Regions from separate parts of the Streptomyces flaveolus genome, predicted to be linked through region 1. Evidence: riboswitches for the same ligand, from Rfam matches in the RefSeq annotation. Region 1 holds a riboswitch; each other region holds the start of a gene.
The links. Region 1 has a riboswitch for cobalamin ahead of ACIRG6_RS32145 (cobalamin biosynthesis protein). Riboswitches for the same ligand answer to the same signal wherever they lie in the genome.
Positions count from the first base shown of each region.

Region 2: another riboswitch for cobalamin. It lies ahead of ACIRG6_RS27580 (energy-coupling factor ABC transporter permease); the one in region 1 lies ahead of ACIRG6_RS32145 (cobalamin biosynthesis protein).
Region 3: another riboswitch for cobalamin. It lies ahead of ACIRG6_RS10465 (ribonucleoside-diphosphate reductase subunit alpha); the one in region 1 lies ahead of ACIRG6_RS32145 (cobalamin biosynthesis protein).
Region 4: another riboswitch for cobalamin. It lies ahead of ACIRG6_RS07905 (ABC transporter substrate-binding protein); the one in region 1 lies ahead of ACIRG6_RS32145 (cobalamin biosynthesis protein).

Region 1 is NZ_JBIWKU010000013.1:178,836-184,365, reverse strand. Features, by position in the region: gene ACIRG6_RS32160 (class II aldolase/adducin family protein) at 1-444, opposite strand, end outside; gene ACIRG6_RS32155 (inorganic phosphate transporter) at 681-1,934, shown strand; gene ACIRG6_RS32150 (hypothetical protein) at 1,968-2,189, shown strand; cobalamin riboswitch at 2,330-2,477, shown strand; gene ACIRG6_RS32145 (cobalamin biosynthesis protein) at 2,584-3,549, shown strand; gene ACIRG6_RS32140 (cobyric acid synthase) at 3,546-5,054, shown strand; gene cobN (cobaltochelatase subunit CobN) at 5,051-5,530, shown strand, end outside.
Region 2 is NZ_JBIWKU010000010.1:99,388-104,917, forward strand. Features, by position in the region: gene ACIRG6_RS27570 (chloride channel protein) at 472-1,902, shown strand; gene ACIRG6_RS27575 (potassium channel family protein) at 2,001-2,495, shown strand; cobalamin riboswitch at 2,629-2,814, shown strand; gene ACIRG6_RS27580 (energy-coupling factor ABC transporter permease) at 2,845-3,540, shown strand; gene ACIRG6_RS27585 (energy-coupling factor ABC transporter substrate-binding protein) at 3,537-3,875, shown strand; gene cbiQ (cobalt ECF transporter T component CbiQ) at 3,876-4,625, shown strand; gene ACIRG6_RS27595 (ATP-binding cassette domain-containing protein) at 4,622-5,470, shown strand; gene ACIRG6_RS27600 (MFS transporter) at 5,486-5,530, opposite strand, start outside.
Region 3 is NZ_JBIWKU010000003.1:204,956-210,485, reverse strand. Features, by position in the region: gene ACIRG6_RS10470 (ribonucleotide-diphosphate reductase subunit beta) at 1-64, opposite strand, end outside; gene ACIRG6_RS10465 (ribonucleoside-diphosphate reductase subunit alpha) at 64-2,445, opposite strand; cobalamin riboswitch at 2,569-2,709, opposite strand; gene ACIRG6_RS10460 (GNAT family N-acetyltransferase) at 2,762-3,268, opposite strand; gene mctP (monocarboxylate uptake permease MctP) at 3,340-4,968, opposite strand; gene ACIRG6_RS10450 (DUF3311 domain-containing protein) at 4,965-5,222, opposite strand; gene ACIRG6_RS10445 (GntR family transcriptional regulator) at 5,361-5,530, opposite strand, start outside.
Region 4 is NZ_JBIWKU010000002.1:565,802-571,331, forward strand. Features, by position in the region: gene ACIRG6_RS07895 (ABC transporter ATP-binding protein) at 1-785, opposite strand, end outside; gene ACIRG6_RS07900 (FecCD family ABC transporter permease) at 782-1,795, opposite strand; gene ACIRG6_RS07905 (ABC transporter substrate-binding protein) at 1,792-2,844, opposite strand; cobalamin riboswitch at 2,900-3,075, opposite strand; gene ACIRG6_RS07910 (ArsR/SmtB family transcription factor) at 3,491-4,522, opposite strand; gene ACIRG6_RS07915 (MFS transporter) at 4,591-5,530, shown strand, end outside.

The DNA.
Region 1 (5,530 bases):
GTGGCGGGCGAGTTCGTCGGTGCCGTAGGTCGCGTAGGGGGCGACCCTGACGGGGCCGCCGAGCGCGGCGGCCATGTAGTGGACCAGCGGGAGCTCGGGGACGAGCAGCGAGACCGCCGTCGCGTGCACGGCGTGGGTGTGGACGACGGCGCGGGCGTCGGTGGTGCGGTACACGGCGAGGTGCATGGGCAGCTCGCTGGTGGGGACCAGGGTGCCGAGCACCTGCCGGCCGTCGAGGTCGACGCCGGTCACGTCGCCGGGGGCCAGACGGTCGTAGGGCACACCCGAAGGGGTGATCAGCACCGTGTCGCCGATCCGTACCGAGACGTTGCCGGAGGTGCCGACCACGAGCCCGTCGGACACCGTCCGCCGGGCCGTCGCGACGAGCGCCTCCCAGGCCTCGGACTCCCCTGCGGACACCTGTCCGACCCGCGATTCCGTCACAGTTCACGCCTCCCGTCGGGCGTCCCGCACGCCCTGTGCCGCGCCGCGGTCCGGCGCCCCACGGCGATCCTGCCAGGCACGTCTCCGGAGAGCGTCGGCGCGGGCACGCAGCGCAGGCGTTCGCGGAGGTCACGACCCCGTTTCCGGTCACCATGACGCCCGGTCCAGTTCATCTTCCGTTCACCCTGGTTACCTACGTTCGACGCGCCAATGACCTCGAACGATTGCCTGGGTAAATGGAAAGCTTCTCGCTGATCCTCGCGATTGTGGTGGTAACCGCACTCGCGTTCGATTTCACGAACGGTTTCCACGACACCGCGAACGCGATGGCAACGACCATTTCGACCGGTGCACTCAAACCCAAGGTCGCGGTGGCCATGTCCGCCGTGCTGAACCTTGTGGGCGCCTTCCTCTCGGTGGAGGTCGCCAACACGATCTCCAAAGGTCTCGTCGACGAGACCGGCATCCGTCCCGAGGTCATCTTCGCCGCGTTGGTCGGCGCGATCCTCTGGAACCTGCTGACCTGGCTGGTCGGGCTCCCGTCCAGCTCCTCGCACGCCCTCATGGGCGGCCTGATCGGCGCCGCCGTCGCCTCGGCGGGCATCGGCGCCGTCCACGGCGACGTGCTCGTCACCAAGGTGCTCCTGCCGGCCGTCGCCGCCCCGATCGTCGCGGGCGTCGCGGCGATGCTCGCCTCCCGGCTGACGTACTCGCTCGGCCGCAAGGCCGACGGCAAGGCCGCGGAGAAGGGCTACCGCGTCGGGCAGATCGCCTCGGCCGGCCTGGTCTCGCTCGCCCACGGCACCAACGACGCCCAGAAGACGATGGGCATCATCACCCTCGCCCTGATCGCCGGCGGCGCCCTCGCCCCCGGCGCGAACCCGCCGGTGTGGGTCATCCTGTCCGCGGGCCTGGCCATCGCGCTGGGCACCTACCTCGGCGGCTGGCGCATCATCCGCACCATGGGCAAGGGCCTGACCGACCTCCAGCCGCAGCAGGGCTTCGCCGCCCAGACCAGCGCCGCCACGGTCATCCTGGCCTCCTCCCACCTCGGCTTCTCCCTCTCCACCACGCACTCGGTCTCCGGCTCGGTCATGGGCGCGGGCCTCGGCCGCAAGGGCGGCGTGGTCCGCTGGTCCACGGCCACCCGCATGTTCGTCGCCTGGGGCCTGACCCTGCCGGCCGCGGCCCTGGTCGCCGCGCTCGCCGAGTGGGTCTGCGGCTTCGGTGACTGGGGCACGGCGCTCGTCGCGGTCTTCCTGGTCGCCTCCAGCTTCGCGATCTGGCGGATCTCCCGGCGCGAGGTCGTCGACCACACCAACGTCAACGGCGACGACGCGCCGGAGCCCGAGCCGGCCGGCGTGGTGACCACGGCGATCGCCGCCGTGACCCCGCCCCCGGCGGGCGTGAGCGAGGAGCTCACCGCCACCGTCGCGGCCCCGCCCGCCGGCGCCGACACCAAGACCCCGTCGGCCGTCACCACCGTCTGAGCCCGCGTCCGGGTACGAAGGAAGAGAACCGCCATGACAATCGACTGGGCAGCCCTCGGCTCCGTCTTCGGGGTCAGTCTCGTGGCCACCGTGGCTCTGGTGGCCCTGTTCACCCTCGGCATCGTCGGCCTCTCCCGCCAGGAGCGGGCCACCGCCCAGGGCGGCTCCGCGGTGCTCGCGGTCACCGGCGCCTACGCCTGCTTCGCGGCCTGCGCGGCGGCGGTGGCGTACGGGATCTATCTGATCGTCGCCTGACCGGCAGGGCGCACACCGTGCGCGGGGCGCGGGACGGACTCCACCGTCCCGCGCCCCGCTGCTTTTTCCGTGCCGGCGCACACCACCCGTGTGTGGGCCTTCGCACACTCCCCCGCCGCAGGTCAACAGCAAGTTGACGGGTGTTCGCGGGCCGTGGTGGACTGCCGGAGCCATTACGGCGGCAGGAGAGGAAGCCGGTGCGAGTCCGGCGCGGTCCCGCCACTGTCACCGGGGCAGTACGCACGTACGGCCCCGGGAGCCAGGAACTCTCACCGCCGATTTCGTCGAACCAGGGCGTGGACACCCTGAGTGAGGACATATCGCCATGCGCGGCTGCCGTTCCGGGCTCACCAGAGACGCACTTCCGCTGTCCCTTCCCACGGCCGGCTGAGCCGTGCGCGCCGAACGCGTCTTCGCGTACGGCGCCGCCGCCGGCCTTCTCGGCGACCTCCTCCTCGGCGATCCGCGCCGCGGACACCCGGTCGCCGCGTTCGGCCGTGCCGCCGGTGCCGTGGAACGGGTGCTGTGGCGTGACCACCGCGGCTGGGGCGCGCTGCACACCGCCGTGTGCGCCGGTGGCGCCGTCGTCCTCGGAACCGCCGCCACCCGCGCCGTCCGCCGCTCCCCCGCCGCCTTGGTCGCACTGACCGGCGCCGCCGCCTGGGCCGTCGTGGGCGGGACCTCGCTGGCCCGGGAGGCCCGCGCCGTCGGACGGGCGCTGGAGGCCGGGGACGTCGAGGCGGCCCGGGCCCGGCTGCCGCATCTGTGCGGACGGGACCCGCAGGCGCTGGACGCCGACGGGATCGCCCGGGCCGTCGTGGAGTCCGTCGCCGAGAACACCTCCGACGCGGTCGTGGGCGCCCTGGTGTGGGGCGCCGTGGCGGGAGTGCCGGGGCTGCTCGGCTTCCGGGCCGTGAACACGCTGGACGCCATGGTCGGCCACAAGTCCCCCAGGTACCGCCGCTACGGCTGGGCCTCGGCCCGCCTCGACGACCTCGCGGGCTGGCCGGGCGCCCGCCTGACCGCCGCCTTGACCACCGTGGCCGGCGGCGACCCCCGGGGCGCCGTGCGGGCCTGGCGTGCCGACGCCGCGCGGCACCCGAGCCCCAACGCCGGGCCCGTGGAGGCGTCCTTCGCGGGCGCCCTGGGCGTGCGGCTCGGCGGGACGCTCTCGTACGGCGGCCGGGTCGAACACCGGCCGGTGCTCAACGGGGCGGCGGGACGCGCCGTCCGGGCCGGATCCGGCGACATCGAGCGGGCCGTACGGCTGTCCCGGCGCGTGGGCTGGCTGGCGCTGGGCGTGTGCGCGGGCGCGCGGCTGCTCGTCCGCGGGGTCAGCAGGAAGGGACGTACGTCATGAACGGTGGCCTCCTCGTCGCCGGCACCACCTCCGACGCCGGCAAGAGCGTCGTCACCGCCGGGATCTGCCGCTGGCTGGTGCGCCGGGGCGTCAAGGTCGCGCCCTTCAAGGCGCAGAACATGTCGCTCAACTCCTTCGTCACCCGCGAGGGCGCCGAGATCGGGCGGGCGCAGGCCATGCAGGCGCAGGCGTGCCGCGTCGAGCCGACCGCGCTGATGAACCCGGTGCTGCTCAAGCCGGGCGGCGAGCAGAGCAGCCAGGTCGTGCTGCTCGGCAAGCCGGTCGGGGAGATGAGCGCCCGCGGCTACCACGGCGGGCGGCAGCGGCAGTTGCTCGGCACGGTGCTCGACTGCCTGGCCGAGCTGCGGGGCACGTACGACGCGGTGATCTGCGAGGGGGCGGGCAGTCCGGCCGAGATCAACCTGCGCCGCACGGACATCGTGAACATGGGGATCGCCCGGGGCGCCGGGCTCCCGGTCCTCGTCGTCGGCGACATCGACCGCGGGGGCGTCTTCGCGTCCTTCTTCGGCACGGTGGCGCTGCTGTCGCCCGAGGACCAGGCGCTGGTCGCCGGGTTCCTCGTCAACAAGTTCCGGGGCGACGTGTCACTGCTGGAGCCCGGCATCGACATGCTCCGGGGCCTCACCGGGCGGCGGACGTACGGCGTGCTGCCCTTCCGGCACGGGCTCGGGATCGACGAGGAGGACGGGCTGAGGGTCTCGCTGCGCGGGACGGTGCGGGAGTCCGTGGTCGCGCCGCCGGTCGGCGAGGACGTGCTGCGGGTCGCCGTCTGCGCGGTCCCGCTGATGTCCAACTTCACGGACGTCGACGCGCTGGCCGCCGAACCCGGTGTCGTGGTGCGGTTCGTGGACCGGCCGGAGGAGCTGGCCGACGCCGACCTGGTGATCGTGCCGGGGACGCGCGGGACGGTACGGGCGTTGGAGTGGCTGCGGGAGCGGGGGCTCGCGGAGGCGATCGCGCGCCGGGTCGCCGAGGGCCGGCCCGTGCTCGGCGTCTGCGGTGGCTTCCAGCTCCTCGGCGAGCACATCGAGGACGAGGTCGAGTCCCGCGCCGGGCACGTGGACGGGCTCGGACTGCTGCCCGTGCGGGTGCGGTTCGCCCGCGAGAAGACCCTCACGCGGCCCGTCGGCGAGGCCCTCGGCGAGCGCGTCGAGGGGTACGAGATCCACCACGGGGTCGCCGAGGTGACGGGCGGCGTCCCCTTCCTGGACGGCTGCCGGGTCGGCCAGACCTGGGGCACCCACTGGCACGGCTCGCTGGAGTCGGACGGCTTCCGGCGGGCGTTCCTGCGCGAGGTGGCCGCCGCCGCGGGCCGCCGCTTCGTGCCGGCCCCCGACACCTCGTTCGCCGCGCTGCGCGAGGAGCAGCTCGACCGGCTCGGCGACCTGATCGAACAGCACGCGGACACGGACGCGCTGTGGCGGCTCATCGAGTCCGGCGCGCCACAAGGACTGCCCTTCATTCCACCGGGAGCGCCCGCATGAGCACAGTGTTGTTGTTGTCGACCGCCGACACGGACCTCCTGGCGGCCCGTGCGTCGGACGCCGCCTACCGGATCGGCAACCCGACCCGGGTCGACGTCCGGGAGGACCTGCCGGGGCTGGTCGAGGGCGCCGACATCGCCGTCGTACGCCTGCTCGGCGGCAAGCGCGCCTGGGAGGACGGGCTCGCCGCGCTGAAGGCGTCCGGGATTCCGACCGTGCTGCTCGGCGGCGAGAGCGTGCCGGACGCGGAGCTGATGGCCGAGTCGTCGGTGCCGGCCGGTGTGGTGGCGCAGGCGCTGCGCTATCTGGTCGAGGGCGGCCCGGACAACCTCACGCAGCTCGCCGGGTTCCTGTCGGACACGGTGCTGCTGACCGGCGAGGGCTTCGACGAGCCGCGGAAGATGCCGGAGTACGGCGTCCACGGCTCCCGGTCCTTCGTGGAGGGCCGCCCGACGGTCGGCGTGCTCTTCTACCGT
Region 2 (5,530 bases), on a different contig from region 1:
GGATCCGCGGGGTGAGCCGGGCCGCCCCTGCCGCCGGTGCCGGTGTGCCGCGCAGGTACCCCGGGGCGGCGGTCTTCCCACCGCACGCCGAGCGGTGCCCCTGGCAGGACGAGCAGGCCCGCGCGCCCGCCGATGCCGGTGAACCGCACGCGTCACCCGGGCGGAGCGGCCGCGCGACGGGCTCCCGCTCCGCACACCGAGCGGTGCCCGGGGCGGGACGAGCCCGCTGGTGGCGGTCCGGCGCATGGGGGTCCGGGCGGGGCGGGGCCGGGCTGTCCGGGGCTCTACGCCCGGAGGGCGGTTCGTGGCATGCGGGCCCTCGCCGCCTCGCGTTTACTGAAGCACACACGATGCACGCGCGACGGGCCGCCGGTCCGCGCCGGGAGGTGGGCGGACCATGGGAGGGCCCGTGACGACTCAGCCCCTGCCGCCGCTCGCCCGGCCCGTGCCGGGTTGGCGCCGGACGGCCCGGTGACGGCGCCCGAGAGCCCGTCGGCCGCACCGGCGAACGCCGTCCCGGCCCGGGCCGAGCAGTCCCTGCGGCGCACCCTGCTCAGCCACGGCTACCTGCTGCTGTTGCTGCTGTGCGTGCTGCTCGGCGTTCCCATCGCGCTGGCCTGCTTCTTCTTCGTCGCCCTCCAGCACGAGCTCCAGCACTGGGTGTGGACGTCGCTGCCGGAGGCCGCCGGGTACGGCACCCCGCCCTGGTGGTGGCCGCTGCCCGCGCTGGTGCTGGCGGGGCTGATCCTGGCGCCGATCGTGACCCGGATGCCGGGTGCCGGAGGGCATCTGCCGGTGAACGGGCTGGGCGGCGCGCCCGTCGGGCCGAAGGCCCTGCCCGGCGCCGTCCTGGCCGCGCTGGCCACCCTGCCGCTCGGCGTGGTCCTGGGGCCCGAGGCCCCCCTGATGGCCGTCGGCAGCGGGCTCGCCCTGCTCGCGGTGCGGCGGGCGGGCGCGCACGCGGATCCGAGGGCGAGCGCGATCCTCGCGACGGCGGGCTCCACCGCCGCGATCTCCACCATCCTCGGCGGCCCGGTGGCGGCGGCCGTCCTGCTCATCGAGGGCGCGGGCCTCGCCGGCGCCCGGATGGTCGCCCTGCTGCTGCCCTGTCTGCTGGCCAGCGCGACGGGCGCCCTGGTCTTCACCGGCTTCGGAAACTGGACCGGCCTGGACATCGGCGCGCTGTCCCTGCCCGACGTGCCGCCGAACACCGCCCCCGACGCCGGCGACTTCCTGTGGGGTATCCCGACGGCGGCGCTGATCGCGGTGCTGATCACGCTCGCCCGCGCGCTGGGCCGCCGCACCGTCACCTGGACGGAACACCGCACGGCCGTCCGCATCGTCCTGTGCGCCACGGCGGTCGGTGTCTGCATCGCCGCCTACGCCCTGATCACCGGCCGTTCGCCGGCGGAGGCGGCGCTGTCCGGGCAGGCGGCTCTCGCCCAGCTCGCCGCGCATCCGCACGCCTGGTCGGTGGGCGCGCTGGTCGCGCTCGTCGCGTGCAAGGGACTGGCGTGGGGCATCGCGCTGGGCAGTCTGCGCGGCGGTCCGATCTTCCCCTCCGTGCTGCTGGGCACGGCGACGGCCCTGGCCTGCTCGGGCCTGCCCGGCTTCGGCGTCACACCGGCCCTCGCCCTCGGCATCTCCGCCGCCGCGGCCGCGGTGACGGGGCTGCCGCTGGCCGGCTCGGTACTGGCGGTCCTGCTGGTGGGCAGGGACGCGCACGACCAGATGCCGCTGATCGTCGTCGCGTCGGTGGTCGCCTTCATCGTCGCCCAGGCGGTCCGCCGGAACCCGCCGGAGACGGAGGCGGCGCAGGCGCCGGTGCGACCGGGGCCGGACCGCGGGGCGGAGCCGGATCCGCGGCCGCGGGCCGACCCCGGGGCGGAGCCGGACCGGTGACCGGTCGCGGGGGCGGCGGGCGGGAGCACCGGGCCGGGTCCGGCGCCTCGTCGCGTTCGGCGCGGGTTTGGCTGGTGCGGGTCTGCGCGGCCGCCGGCCTGGTCGTGGCCTACTTCCTGCTGCCGCTCGACCGGCTGGGCCCCCACCGCCCCGTCCTGAGCTGGCTCCTGTTCGCCCTGGCCCTGGCGGTCGTGGCAGCGCTGCTGCTGCGGCAGATCCGCCATGTCCTCACCGGCCGCACGGACACCCATCCCGGCGTGGTCATCGCCCTGCTGATCCTGCTCTCGGTGCACGTCTTCGCCGCGACCTACTACGTCCTGGCCAAGCAGCCCGGTGAGTTCATCGGGCTGCGCACCCGGGTCGACTCCCTGTACTTCACCGTCGTCACCCTCGCCACCGTCGGCTACGGGGACATCACCCCGCACGGCCAGACGGCGCGGGTCGTGGCCATCCTGCAGATCCTCTACAGCTTCGTCTTCCTCACCGCCGCCGGCACGGCACTGGGCCAGCAGCTGCGTTCGCGGGTGGTCCGGCGCACCGACGACAGCCCCGCCCGTGACGACCCGCCACCTCCCCCTCCGCCGCGGGCGTGAGGAGATCTTCGCCACGTCGCGCGAGGACGGCGGCACCGTACGAGGGAGCACCGGCGCGGAATGTTCCCGCGGCCACCGGCCCGGCGGGGGCCGCCCGCGGGGAGGCCTGCTTGTCACCACCCTCGCGGGCGCACTACTGTCGCCACGCCTTGGTGAACGGGAAATCCGGTGAAGTACCGGTGCGGCCCTCGCCACTGTGATCGGGAAGTCCGGCTCCAGCCCACTGACGGGCAGCCACTGGGTCCTTGGGACCCGGGAAGGCGGAGTTCGGGCGGTGGTACCCGTCAGCCAGGAGACCGGCCAAGGCGCGTCGTCCATCCACGAGGTGCTGGAGAGGGTCTGCTGAGCCATGCACATAGCCGAGGGCTTTCTGCCTCCGGCGCACGCGATCGCCTGGGGTGTCGCGTCCGCGCCGTTCGTCGTCCACGGAGTACGGTCACTCACCCGTGAGGTCAGGGAACATCCCGAGAGCACGCTGCTGCTCGGGGCGTCCGGAGCCTTCACGTTCGTGCTGTCGGCCCTGAAACTGCCCTCCGTCACCGGGAGTTGTTCGCACCCCACGGGGACCGGTCTGGGCGCCATCCTGTTCCGGCCGCCCATCATGGCGGTCCTGGGCACGATCACCCTGCTCTTCCAGGCACTGCTGCTCGCCCACGGCGGTCTGACCACGCTCGGCGCCAACGCCTTCTCGATGGCGATCGCCGGCCCCTGGGCCGGATACGGCACCTACCGCCTGCTGCGCCGGTACGGGGCACCGCTGATGGTCACGGTGTTCTGCGCGGCGTTCGCCGCCGACCTGTCCACCTACTGCGTCACCAGCGTGCAGCTCGCGCTGGCCTTTCCCGACCCGAGCAGCGGATTCCTGGGCGCGCTCGGCAAGTTCGGGTCCATCTTCGCCGTCACGCAGATCCCGCTCGCGGTGAGCGAGGGCCTGCTCACGGTGGTCGTGATGCGGCTGCTGGTGCAGTCCAGCAAGGGCGAGCTGACCCGGCTGGGCGTACTGCCGGCGGGCACCGGCGAGCGTGGGGAGGCGGTCGTCCGATGAGCCGCAACACGAAGATCAACGTCCTGCTGCTGGTCGCGGTGGCCGCGCTCGCGGTGCTGCCGCTGGTGCTCGGTCTCGGCGACCACAAGAAGGAGCCGTTCGCCGGTTCCGACGGCGAGGCGGAGACCGCGATCACGGAGATCGAGCCGGACTACGAACCGTGGTTCTCGCCGCTGTACAAGCCGCCGTCCGGGGAGATCGAGTCCGCGCTGTTCTCCCTGCAGGCGGCGCTCGGCGCGGGCGTGCTGGCCTACTACTTCGGTCTGCGCCGGGGACGCCGGCAGGGCGAGGAGCGGGCGGCCCGGCAGGCCACGCACACGCCCGAAGGGGACTGAGTGCTGCCCATCGACGCGGCGGCGCACAGCAGCCGGTGGCGCCACCGCCACCCCGTGGACAAGGCCGTGCTCGGGCTGGGCCTGACCGTGCTCGCGATCTCGCTGCCGCCCTGGCCGGGCGCGGCACTGGTGCTGGTGGCGGCGCTGGCCGTGCTGCTCGGCCCGGCGGGTGTGCCCCGGCGGCGGCTGTGGCGGGCGTACCGGGTGCCGCTGGGGTTCTGCGTGACCGGCGCGCTGCCGCTGCTGGTGCGGGTCGGGGGCCCGGACGGCTTCGTGGGCGCGGCGGACGGCGGAGCGGTGCGCGCCGGGGAGCTGCTGCTGCGCACGTCGGCGGCGTCCCTCGGGGTGCTGCTGTTCGCGTTCACCACGCCGATGTCCGACCTGCTGCCCCGTCTGGTGCGGGCCGGGGTGCCCGCGCCAGTGGTGGACGTGGCGCTGGTGACGTACCGCATGAGCTTCCTGCTGCTGGACTCCGTGCGCCGGATCCGTGAGGCGCAGGCCGCGCGGCTGGGGCACACCACCCGGGCCGCCGCCTGGCGTTCGCTCGGCGGGCTCGGCGCCACCGCGTTCGTGCGGGCCTTCGACCGGGCGACGCGGCTGCAGGCCGGGCTCGCGGGGCGCGGCTACGACGGCACGCTGCGCGTCCTGGTGCCCGAGGCCCGGGTCTCCGTGCCCTTCACGGCGGCGAGCGTCACCCTGCTGGCGGCGCTGGCCGCCCTCACCTTCGTACTGGAAAGGCCGTTGTCGTGAACGAGCCCGTCGCACCTGCCCTGGTCGCCCTGCGGGACGCGTCGTTCGGGTACGAGGAGGGGCCGGTGGTGCTGAGCGGCCTGGACTTCGAGGTGCGCGAGGGGCGCGCGCTGGCGCTGCTGGGCCGCAACGGCAGCGGCAAGACGACGCTGATGCGGCTGCTCAGCGGCGGACTGCGGCCGCATGCCGGTCAGTTGACGGTCGACGGGCGGCCGGTGACGTACGACCGGGCGGGGCTGACCCGGTTGCGGACCACCGTGCAGCTGGTGGTGCAGGACCCGGACGACCAGTTGTTCGCCGCGTCCGTCGCCCAGGACGTGTCGTTCGGGCCGTTGAACCTGGGGCTGCCGGATCCGGAGGTCCGCTCCCGGGTCGAGGAGGCGCTCGCCGCGCTGGACATCGCCGCGCTGGCCGACCGGCCCACGCATCTGCTGTCGTACGGGCAGCGCAAGCGGACCGCGATCGCCGGTGCGGTCGCGATGCGGCCCCGGGTGCTGATCCTCGACGAACCGACCGCCGGGCTCGACCCGGACGGGCAGGAGCGGCTGCTCGACACCCTCGACGGGCTGCGGGCGGGCGGCACCACGGTGGTGATGGCCACGCACGACGTGGACCTCGCCCTGCGCTGGTCCGACGACGCCGCCCTGCTCACCCCGTCCGGGGTGCACACCGGCCCCACGGCGCCGACGCTGGCCCGCGCCGACCTGCTCGGCCCGGCGGGGCTGCGGCTGCCGTGGGGCGTGGCTGCGGCGCGGCTGCTGTGCGCCCGTGGGCTGCTGGCGGACCCGGTCGAGGGGCCGCGCACGGCGGAGGACCTGGCGGCCCTGGCCGCGCCGGCCGACTGACCGGCCCGGTGCCGGTCAGTTCGTGGAGTCGCTGTACTCCGCGTCCCGCGCGGGTGCCGG
Region 3 (5,530 bases), on a different contig from region 1:
AGCGCATGGGGCGGAGAGTCAGTTCGAAGCCCGGGTCGAGCAGGTTCTTCGTGGTGTCGTTCATCACTGGCAGGCCTCGCAGGACTCGGGGTTTTCCAGGGAGCAGGCGACCGCTTCGGGGTCCGGGGCGGCCTGCACGGGCACGGTGGCCCGGCCGGCGGCGCGGGCGATGCGGGTCGCCGGGCGGGAGCGCAGGTAGTACGTGGTCTTCAGGCCCTGCTTCCAGGCGTACGCGTACATCGAGGAGAGCTTCCCGATGGTCGGCGTCTCCAGGAACAGGTTCAGCGACTGGGCCTGGTCGAGGTACGGGGTGCGGGCGGCGGCCATGTCGATCAGGGCGCGCTGCGGGATCTCCCAGGCGGTGCGGTACAGCGCGCGCACGTCCTCGGGGATCCACGCGAAGTCCTGCACCGAGCCGTTCGCCTCGCGCAGCGCCTCACGGGTGCGGGCGTCCCACACGCCCAGCCGCTTGAGGTCGTCGACCAGGTACGAGTTGACCTGGAGGAACTCGCCGGACAGCGTCTCGCGCTTGAACAGGTTGGACACCTGCGGCTCGATGCACTCGTAGACGCCCGCGATGGAGGCGATCGTGGCGGTCGGCGCGATCGCGAGGAGCAGCGAGTTGCGCAGCCCGGTCGTCGCGATGCGCTCGCGCAGGGCAGCCCAGCGCTCCGGCCAGGCCGCCCGGACGTCGTAGTGGTCGGGGTGCAGCACGCCCCGGGCGGTACGGGTCTTCTCCCAGGCCGGCAGCGGACCGTTCCGCTCGGCGAGGTCGGCGGACGTCTCGTACGCGGCGAGCATGATCCGCTCGGCGATGCGGGTGGACAGGTCCCTGGCCTCGGGGGAGTCGAAGGGCAGGCGCAGCTGGAAGAAGACGTCCTGCAGGCCCATCGCGCCGAGGCCGACCGGGCGCCAGCGGGCGTTGGACCGGCCCGCCTGCTCGGTCGGGTAGAAGTTGATGTCGACGACCCGGTCCAGGAAGGTGACGGCGGTGCGGACGGTGGCGTCCAGCCGTTCCCAGTCGATGTCGCCGCCGGTCACGAAGGCGCCCAGGTTGACCGACCCGAGGTTGCAGACCGCGGTCTCCCCGTCGTCGGTGACCTCCAGGATCTCCGTGCAGAGGTTGGAGGAGTGGACGGTGTGGCCCGGCTCGGCAGTCTGGTTGGCGGTGCGGTTGGCGGTGTCCTTGAAGGTCATCCAGCCGTTGCCGGTCTGCGCGAGGGTGCGCATCATGCGGCCGTACAGCTCACGGGCCGGGAGGGTCTTCCTGGCCAGGCCCTTCGCCTCGGCCTCCCGGTAGGCCGCGTCGAACTCCGCGCCCCACAGGTCGACCAGCTCCGGCACGTCCGAGGGCGAGAACAGCGACCAGGGTCCGTCCGCGTCCACCCGGCGCATGAACTCGTCCGGGATCCAGTGGGCGAGGTTCAGGTTGTGCGTGCGGCGGGCGTCCTCGCCCGTGTTGTCCCGCAGCTCCAGGAACTCCTCGATGTCGGCGTGCCAGGTCTCCAGGTAGACCGCCGCCGCGCCCTTGCGCCGGCCGCCCTGGTTCACCGCGGAGACCGAGGCGTCCAGCGTCTTCAGGAACGGGACGATGCCGTTGGAGTGCCCGTTGGTGCCGCGGATCAGCGAACCCCGGGCGCGCACGCGGGAGTAGGCGATGCCGATGCCGCCGGCGTGCTTGGAGAGGCGGGCGACCTGGTGGAGGCGGTCGTAGAGGGAGTCCAGCTCGTCCTTGGGGGAGTCGAGGAGGTAGCAGGACGACATCTGGGCGTGCCGGGTGCCGGAGTTGAAGAGGGTGGGGGAGGAGGGCAGGTAGTCCAGGCGGCTCATCAGCCCGTAGAGCGCGGCGACCTCGTCCACCGAGCGGAGTGTGTCGTCCTCCGCGAGCCCGGCGGCCACGCGCAGCAGGAAGTGCTGGGGGGTCTCGACGACCTTGCGGGTGAGCGGGTGCCGGAGCAGGTAGCGGCTGTACAGCGTGCGCAGCCCGAAGTAGCCGAAGCGGTCGTCGGCGGCCGGGTCGGTCAGCGCGTCCAGGCGGGCCGCGTGCAGCCGTACGAACCCGGCGGTGCGGTCGGCGATCAGTCCCTCGCGGTGGCCGGTGGCGACGGACTCGGTGAAGGAGGTGACGCCCTGGGAGGCGGCCTCGGCGCGGATGCCGATGGTCAGCAGCCGGGCGGCCAGCCGGGAGTAGACCGGGTCCTCCGAGATCAGGCCGGCCGCGGCCTCCGTGGCCAGCTCCCGCAGCTCCGCCTCGTCGGCCCGCGCGGACCGGCCGCGCAGTGCGGCGGCGGCGACCCGGCCGGGGTCGGCGTCGGGGAGGTCGGCGGTGAGGTCGGTCAGGGTCCGCAGCAGGGCGGCACCGGGTCCGTCGGCTTCCTCGGTCACGGGGGTCGCAGAAGCCGTCGCAGCGGACGCTGAGACCGGGTCGGCTGGCGCGATGGTCACGTGGGGCACTCCCTCGCTCGGCACGGGGCCAGGCGGAGGGCGGGGGCAGCTCACGAGCGCACGCGGCGTCGCGTCCACCGGCCCATTCCGCGAGGCCCGGACGTCATGGCACCCGGACCGGGACGGCCGGGCGCACTGTCGGCAGGTCCTCGGACTGAAGCCCGTGCGCGCTCACGCGGGTACGCGAACACACACAAGTACACCGTTGCGGGACAGTTCCGGATTCGCACCGGATTCCCCTGCGGCGACAGCGAGCATGAGCATACATCTTGTGCCGGGTTCCGCGAGCACCCCCAGATGTTGTGCCGCGCCGGTGTCAGAGCGTCAGTTGGTAGGTGAGCAGCGTGATGTCGTCGAGCTCCGGCAGCGGGTTCCAGTCGCGGTCGGGCGTGCGGGTGAAACCCAGGCGTTCGTAGAGCCGGTGGGCGGTGCGCATGGTCCGCTGGGTCGACAGCACGACGCGTGCGCAGCCCTCGACGGCCCGCGCGCGGTCGACACAGGACCGTACGAGGGCCTCGCCGACACCGCGTCCCCGCGCGTCGTGGGCGACGGCGAGCATGCGTATCTCGGCCTCGCCGGGCCGGGCGATGTCGGCCATGGGGCCGCCGGACGGCACGAAGGTCACGCCGCCGAGGACGCGGCCGTCCGCGGCGGCGACCAGGAGCTCCGCGGCGGCGGCCCGCTTGGCCGCGTTCCGCAGTTCGCCGAGGTAGGGGTCGCTCCCGCCGAAGTCGAGGAGGCCGTCGTGGAGATAGGCGTGGGCAGTGATGTCGCCGAGGGCCCCGTACTCGTCGGGTGACGCCGGCCGGATCGCGAAGTCCATGGGCCGAGTGTGCCCGACGGGCACGACGACGGGCCGCCGGATTTCTCCGACGGCCCGTCGCTCGCGGGGGATCAGTGCGAGGTGCCCGCGGTGGCCGGGGGCAGCTCCACCTGGACGCCGGGGTCGCCCGCGTCCGCCGTGTAGTCGCTCGGCCGGGTCTCGTCGATGCCGTCGGGTGCCTTGGCGGCCTTCAGGACGAACGTCAGGACCACGGTGACCAGGACGTTCAGCACGAACGCGGTGAGACCGATGTAGCCGATCTCGCCGATGCCCGGGATCTCCTTCGAGGAGCCGCCGAAGTGCGCCTGCGTCGGCGAGGCGACCCCGTACGCGGCGGCCGTGCCGTAGACCATGCCGACCGCCCAGCCGGCGAGCAGGGCCCAGCGGTGGAACCAGCGGGTGAACAGGCCGCCCACCAGGGCCGGGAAGGTCTGCAGGATCCAGATGCCGCCGAGCAGCTGGAAGTTGATCGCGACCGTCTTGTCCATCGTCAGGACGAAGACCAGGGCGCCCACCTTCACCAGCAGCGACACCAGCTTGGAGACCTTGGTCTCCTGCGCCGGGGTGGCGTCGGGCTTGATGAAGTCCTTGTAGATGTTGCGGGTGAAGAGGTTCGCTGCTGCGATCGACATGATCGCCGCCGGGACCAGGGCACCGATGCCGATCGCCGCGAAGGCCACGCCCGCGAACCAGTCCGGGAACATGTCCTCGAACAGCTGCGGGATCGCCAGCTGGCCGTTGCTCACCTTGACCCCGGCCGCGATCGCCATGAAGCCCAGCAGGGCGAGCAGGCCGAGCATCAGGGAGTACAGCGGCAGGATCGTGGTGTTGCGGCGGATCACCTCACGGCTGCGGGAGGACAGCGTCGCGGTGATCGAGTGCGGGTACATGAAGAGCGCGAGCGCCGAACCGAGCGCCAGCGTGGCGTACGTCCACTGGCTCGCCTCGCCCGGCACCACCGCGCCGCGCGGCTTCCCGGTCGCCTCGTTGGTCTGGCTGAACGCCTCGCCCGCCTTGGCGAAGATGTCGTCGAAGCCGCCCAGCTTGATCGGGATGTAGATGATCGCCACCGCGATCACGAGGTAGATCAGCGTGTCCTTCACGAACGCGATCAGCGCGGGGGCGCGCAGACCCGACGAGTAGGTGTACGCCGCCAGCACACCGAAGGCGATCAGCAGCGGCAGGTCCTTGACGAACCAGTTGGTGTCCTCGCCGCCGCCTACGCCCATCACGTCCAGTACGGCCTGGATGCCGACCAGCTGGAGCGCGATGTACGGCATCGTGGCGAGGATGCCGGTGACGGCGACCGCGAGCGACAGGCCCTTGGAGCCGAACCGGCCGCGCACGAAGTCCGAGGTCGTCACGTAGCCGTGCTTGTGGGAGACCGACCACAGGCGGGGCAGGAAGGTGAAGATCAGCGGGTAGACGAGGATCGTGTACGGCACCGCGAAGAAGCCGGACGCGCCCGCCGCGTAGATCGCCGCCGGGACGGCCACGAAGGTGTACGCCGTGTAGAGGTCGCCGCCCAGCAGGAACCAGGTGACCCAGGTGCCGAACGAGCGGCCGCCGAGGCCCCATTCGTCGAGGCTGTGCTCGTTCTCGGCCTTGCGCCAGCGGGCGGCCAGGAAGCCCATCGCGGTGACGAGCACGAAGAAGAAGATGAAGACGGCGAGTGCGACGCCGTTCACGCCGTCGTTCACTGGGCACCGCCTTCCCGGCGGGCGCGCTGGTCACGCTGCCAGAGCTTGTACGCGATCACCGTCAGCACGGTGGAGATCAGCACCCACGCCATCTGGTACCAGTAGAAGAACGGGATGCCGATGAGCGTGGGGTCGGTCTTGGCGTACGAACCGACCCACAGCATGGCGACGAACGGTGCGACAAGGCAGAGGGCGATGACGACGCGCACCGGCGTCACCGTCGGCCCTCTGCTCACTTCTGGGGCTTGTGACATGCGGTGGCTCCGTCCCCTCGCTGATCACCTGGTGCAGTGCGCACGAAAATGTAGGTGACGGCGTCAAGAGAGCGGAAGACCTCGTCCGTATATCGGTCCTCAACCGCAATGTCGCGTGCCGCGCGGGAACGACAGGCCCTAGTCCTGGGGACGCTTGAGGCGAGCCACGAACTTGTAGCGGTCGCCCCGGTACACCGACCGGACCCACTCCACCGGCTGGCCCGTCCGGTCCAGCGAGTGCCGGGAGAGCATCAGCATCGGCAGGCCGACGTCGGTGCCGAGCAGGCCGGCCTCGCGCGGGGTCGCCA
Region 4 (5,530 bases), on a different contig from region 1:
TTCCGGGGAGATTCTTCCCGGGCGGCCGGGCGCAGGAAGCGGATCACAGGGTGGCCGGGGTCGTGGGTGACCTCGGCGTGGACGCCGTAGACCTGGGCGATGAGGGTGGGTGTGAGGACCTCGGCCGGGGTGCCCTCGGTGACCGCGCGGCCGTCGCGGAGGACGAGGACACGGTCGCAGTACATCGCGGCGAGGTTGAGATCGTGCAGGGCGATCACGGTGGTGACGGGCAGGCTCGCGATCAGTTCCAGGAGGTCGAGCTGGTGCTGGATGTCGAGGTGGTTGGTGGGTTCGTCGAGGAGGAGTTCACGGGGTTCCTGGGCGAGGGCACGAGCGATCTGGGTCCGCTGGCGTTCGCCGCCGGAGAGGCTGTGCCAGGACTGACCGGCCCGGTCGGTCAGTCCGGTGCGCAGCAGGGCCTGGGTGACGGCTTCCGCGTCCGCCGCCGTCGGCGGGGTCCAGGCTCGGCGGTGTGGGATGCGGCCGAGGGCGACGACGTCCCGGATGGTCAGTTCGGTCTGGGTGTGGGCGTGCTGCTCGACGGTGGCGATCCGGCGGGCGGCGGATCGGCGGCCGACCTCGGTGAGCGGGCGCCCGTCCAGGGTCACGACTCCGGCACTGGGCGCCAGGAGCCCGGACAGCAGCCTCAACAGCGTCGTCTTGCCCGAGCCGTTGGGGCCGAGCAAGCCGACGGTCTCGCCGGGGCGCAGGGTGAGGGTGACGCCGTCGACGACGACCTTGTCGCCGGTGCGCCGTACGACGCGGTCCGCGTGCAGGCTGCTCATGCCCTTCTCCGTCCGCGGTAGAGGACGGCCACGAACGCCGGCACGCCGATGAGGGACGTCACCACGCCCACGGGAACCTCCTGGGGGTCGAGAACGGTGCGGGCGACGGTGTCCACCCAGACCAGGAAGACGGCTCCGGTCAACGCCGTCACCGGGAGCAGGCGGGCGTGCCCGGAGCCGGTGAGGGCACGGGTGGCGTGCGGGAGGACGAGGCCGACGAAGCCGATCGCGCCGGCGCAGCTGACCAGGGCGGCGGTGAGGAGCGCGGTCAGGGAGAGAAGGACCAGGCGGGTGCGGGCGACCTGGACCCCGAGTCCGGCGGCGGCCTCGTCGCCGAAGGCGAACGCGTCGAGCGTACGGGCGTACCCGAGGCAGATGACGAGGACCACGGCCAGGGCGACGGCGCAGAGCAGTACCTGTCCCCAGTCGGCACCGGTGAGCGAGCCGAGCAGCCAGAAGAGCACGCCTCGGGTCGTCTCCGCGTCCGCCGAGGTGAGGACGATGAACGAGGTCAGCGCGGAGAACAGCTGCATGGCCGCCACCCCGGACAGCACGACCCAGTCGGTGCTGCCGCCGAGGGTGTGGCTGAGCAGCAGCACCAGGCCGAAGGAGAGCAGGGCCCCGAGGAAGGCGCCTGCCGACAGGGACACCGCTCCCCCGCCGACGCCCAGCACGACCACGGCGACCGCTCCCGTGGACGCGCCCGAGGAGACCCCGAGGACGAAGGGGTCGGCGAGCGGGTTGCGCAGCAGCGACTGCATGACCGTGCCGCACACCGCGAGTCCGGCCCCGCATACGGCGGCGAGCAGGGTGCGCGGCATCCGCAGGTTCCACACGATTCCGTCCCGCAGCGGCGCCAAGGTGCTCTCACCGAGGCCGAGATGGGCCGCGACGGCGGCCCACACGTCGCCGGTGGAGATGTCGGCCGGTCCGATCGTCACGGCCACGGCGATCGACGCGATCAGCGCCGCCAGGCCGCCGCCGGTCAGCAGCAGGCTGCGGGTGCTCACTTGGCGAGCCCGAAGTCGCGCAGCCCGGCCGCGACCTTCTCGATCCCCTCGATCGTCCGGACGGACGGATTCATCGCCTGCCCGCTGAGCAGGACGTACCGCTTCTTCCTCACCGCGGTGAGATTGCGGGTGGCGGGGTCGGTCTCCAGGAAGCGGATCTTCGCCTCGGCCGTCTCGGCGGTCTGCTGCTTTCGGGTCAGGTCGCCGATCACGATGACGTCGGGGTCGCGGTCGGCGACGGTCTCCCAGTTGATCTGGGGCCATTCGTCATGGGTGTCGGCGAAGGCGTTCTTCGCGCCGACCGCGCGGGTGATGGCGCCGGGCGCGCCGCAGCAGCCGGCCAGGTAGGGCGACTGGGAGTTGGCGAACCAGTACATGAGGGAGACGTCCGAGGCGCCCAGTCCCGCGGTGGCCGTGCTCACCCGCTGCCGCAGGTCCGCGACGAGCTTCTCGCCGCGCTCCTCGACGCCGAACACGCGGGCCAGGTCGCGTATCTCGCCGTAGACGGTTTCCAGGGTGAGCGGCTCGCTGCGCGATCCGTCGCCGCCGCTGTCGTTGTCCTTGCCCGCCGAGCAGTCGGACGGGGATACGTAGGTGGGCACGCCGAGCTTCTCGAACTGGTCGCGGGTGGCGACCCCGCCCTTGCCGAGGGTGGACACGAACGAGGCGGTGACGAGGTCGGGTTCGGCGTCCAGGACCTTCTCGAAGGAGGGGTTGTTGTCGGCGAGCCGGGGCACGGTCGCGTTCGCCTTCTCCAGGCCCTTCATCACCGGGTCGGTCCAGGTGGCCGTACCGGCCATGCGGTCGGCGAGGCCGAGGGAGAGCAGGATCTCGGTGGTGCCCTGGTTGAGGGATACGGCCCGCTTCGGGGCCGACTTCAGGGTGACCTTGTGGCCGCAGTTGTCGAGGGTGACCGGGTAGCCGGCGGCAGAGGTCCTCTCCGGCTTCGCGTCGTCGTCGCCGGAGGAGCCGCAGGCGGTGAGCAGCAGGGCGGACGAGAGGAGAAGGGCCGGAGTGCGGTGAAGGGCGGGGCTGCGGAGCACGGGCATGCCTTTGGGGTCGGGGCTCGTACGCGGAGCCTGGCCTACGGACGTTCCTCCACGCCGGGGTGCGGAGGTGCCAGCAGGTCTTCGGACTCGGGTTCGTCCGGTCGGGGCGCCTTCCCGGTCTCCCAGTGGCGTAGTGCCCCGCCCGTCCCCCTCACCGCTGCGCGTCAGTTCCGGATTCGCACCGGATTCCCTGGCCTCGGGTGTGGCTCGACTGGCCCGATGAGGCTATCAAGTCCGCCGTCGGGCCGGACCGTGCGATCGGTCACGGCGTGAAAGGGGTACCGAAGAACCGCATGTTCGCCGCCCGCGACTCGGTGCAGTCGACGAGCTCGTCGACGCTCCCTGGATCACCGCCCCGTCGTCGAACCCTCGCCCGGCGTCTGCCCCGGCCTGCCCGGACGGCCACGGATCGCGCACACCACCGGGGGCTGGCCATGTCGGAGGCGCCGCCCCCGGCCCCTCCCGGGACGAAGCGCGCGGCGACGAAGCTGCCCGCCCCGGAGAACGACGTGCCCGACTCCGACCTGACGATCCCGCCCCGGCTGGTCGTCCGGGGCAGCACGACACCGGAGGTGCGGGTCCGAGCAGGAGCTCACGCTGCGGCGCGTGAGCGTCCGGTCGAGGGACGGAACTCCTCGGTCCAGCCTCACGGCGTTCGTACGGGCGGGCTCCCGGCCTTTCGCTGTTCCGGCTCCCCGCCTTCGTCGGTGCCCGCCCCCGATGCCTTCACCAGCACCTCCCCGGCCGCCGTACGGACGTACAGCACCGACCGCCCGGACCTTCGCCGCTGCACCAGGCCCGCCTCCAGCAGCACCCGCAGATGCCCGCCCACCGATCCCAGGCCCCTCCCGGTGACGGCGACCAGCTGGGTCGTACTCATGGGAGTCCCGAGCAGCACCAGCAGTCCCGCCCGCGCGGTACCCATGAGCGCCCCGAGGGCGGCCGGTACCGGCCGGCGGTCGTGGTCGTCGGCCAGCACGCCGAGACACGGGTAGACGACGGCGTACCGTTCCTGCCCCTCCCACGACACCCAACTGGTCCTCGGCGTGACCGGCATGAACAGCAGGTCGGCCCCCGCGGCGATCTCCCGTGGCGGACGGGCGTTCGGGTTGACCTGGAGGCGGCTCTCCCCGATCCACCGCGCCCCCGGCTTCAGCGAGTCCAGCACGGCCGCCCAGCCGCCCTGGCTCACCTGCGCCATGCGGGCGACCATGTCGGCCTCCAGGATGCGCCGCCGGCGCTCCCAGTACGGCCGTACGGTCTCGTCCCAGACGTACGTCAGGAGCACGGTCGCCCGCTCGGGCAGGTCGTCCCGCTCCAGCACGGCGGGGAGCGGGCCGCCGAGAGACACTCCGAGGTCGGCCCGGGCCTGCCGGGCCGGGGTCGCCCGCACCCGGGTCACGGTCTCCTCGAAGCTCTCGCCGATGCACGAGGTGGGGCAGAAGAAGTCGGCGATCCAGGAGGTGCCGAGTGCCGCCCGCACGAGCGGGGCGGCCACCGGGTCGGCGGCGAGGCGCGCGCGGTAACCGGGCAGGTGCGTGTGCAGCCAGGCCTCCTCGCCCTGGTGGGCACCGGTCCCCGCGTGCAGCAGTTTCAGGCTCGCGAACGTCTCGGCGAACGGCGAGAGCACGAACCGGCTGCGGGCGAGGGTGTCGGTGCCGATCTGCCACAAGCCCATACGTACGACCTTTCGCGTGTCGGCGAAACAGTACACACGCCGCCCCGGCCGATCCGAGACTTCGACGCATGCGCAGCTACCGCTCCCTGTTCCGCACCCCGGAGTTCACTCCGTTCCTGCTTTCCTTCGCCGCCTTCGCCGCGGCCCAGACGATCGGCGGCCTGGCCCTCGGCACGCTGGTGTTCCGGGCCACCGGCTCCCCGTTCCTGTCGGCGGTGAGCATGTTCGGGCCGCAGCTCGCGCAGTTGCTGGGGGGTGTGTTCCTGCTCTCGGGCGCCGACCGCCTGCCCCCACGGGCGGTCCTGTCCGGTCTCGGTCTCGCCTTCGCGGCCGGTACGGCGGTGCTGGCGTTGCCCGGTCTGCCCGTCCGGGCGGTCTTCGCCGTCGTACTGCTGCAGGGCCTGGTCGCGTCGCTGGGCGGTGGGGTGCGTGGGGGGCTGATGAACGAGATCCTGTCCAAGGACGGCTATGTCCTCGGTCGTTCGGTGTACAACATGCTCTGGGGCCTGATGCAGATGGCCGGTTTCGCGACGGGCGGCGCTCTGCTGGTGCTCCTGTCCCCCCGTGCCTGCCTGCTGCTCGCGGCGGCGGTGTACGTCGTGTCGGCGCTCGTCACCCACCTGGGTCTCACGGCCCGGCCGCCACGCTCCTCGGGCCGCCCGTCCGTCTCGGCGACCTGGCGCACCAACGCCTTCCTGTGGTCCTCACGCTCCCGTCGTCTGACGTACCTCGGTCTGTGGGTTCCCAACGGCCTGATCGTCGGCGGCGATTCGCTCTACGTCTCCTACGCCCCCGAAGCCGCCGGCACGCTGTACGCGTTCGGGGCGCTCGGCATGTTCGTGGGGGACATGGCGGTGGGCCGTCTGGTGCCGGCCACGGTGCGCCGCCGTCTCGCGACCCCCTTGCGCCTGCTGCTGGCCGTCCCTTACTTGTTCTTCGTCCTGCGGCCGGGAGTGGCGCTGTCGGCCGTGGCGGTCACCGTCGCCTCCGTCGGCTTCGCCGCGAGCC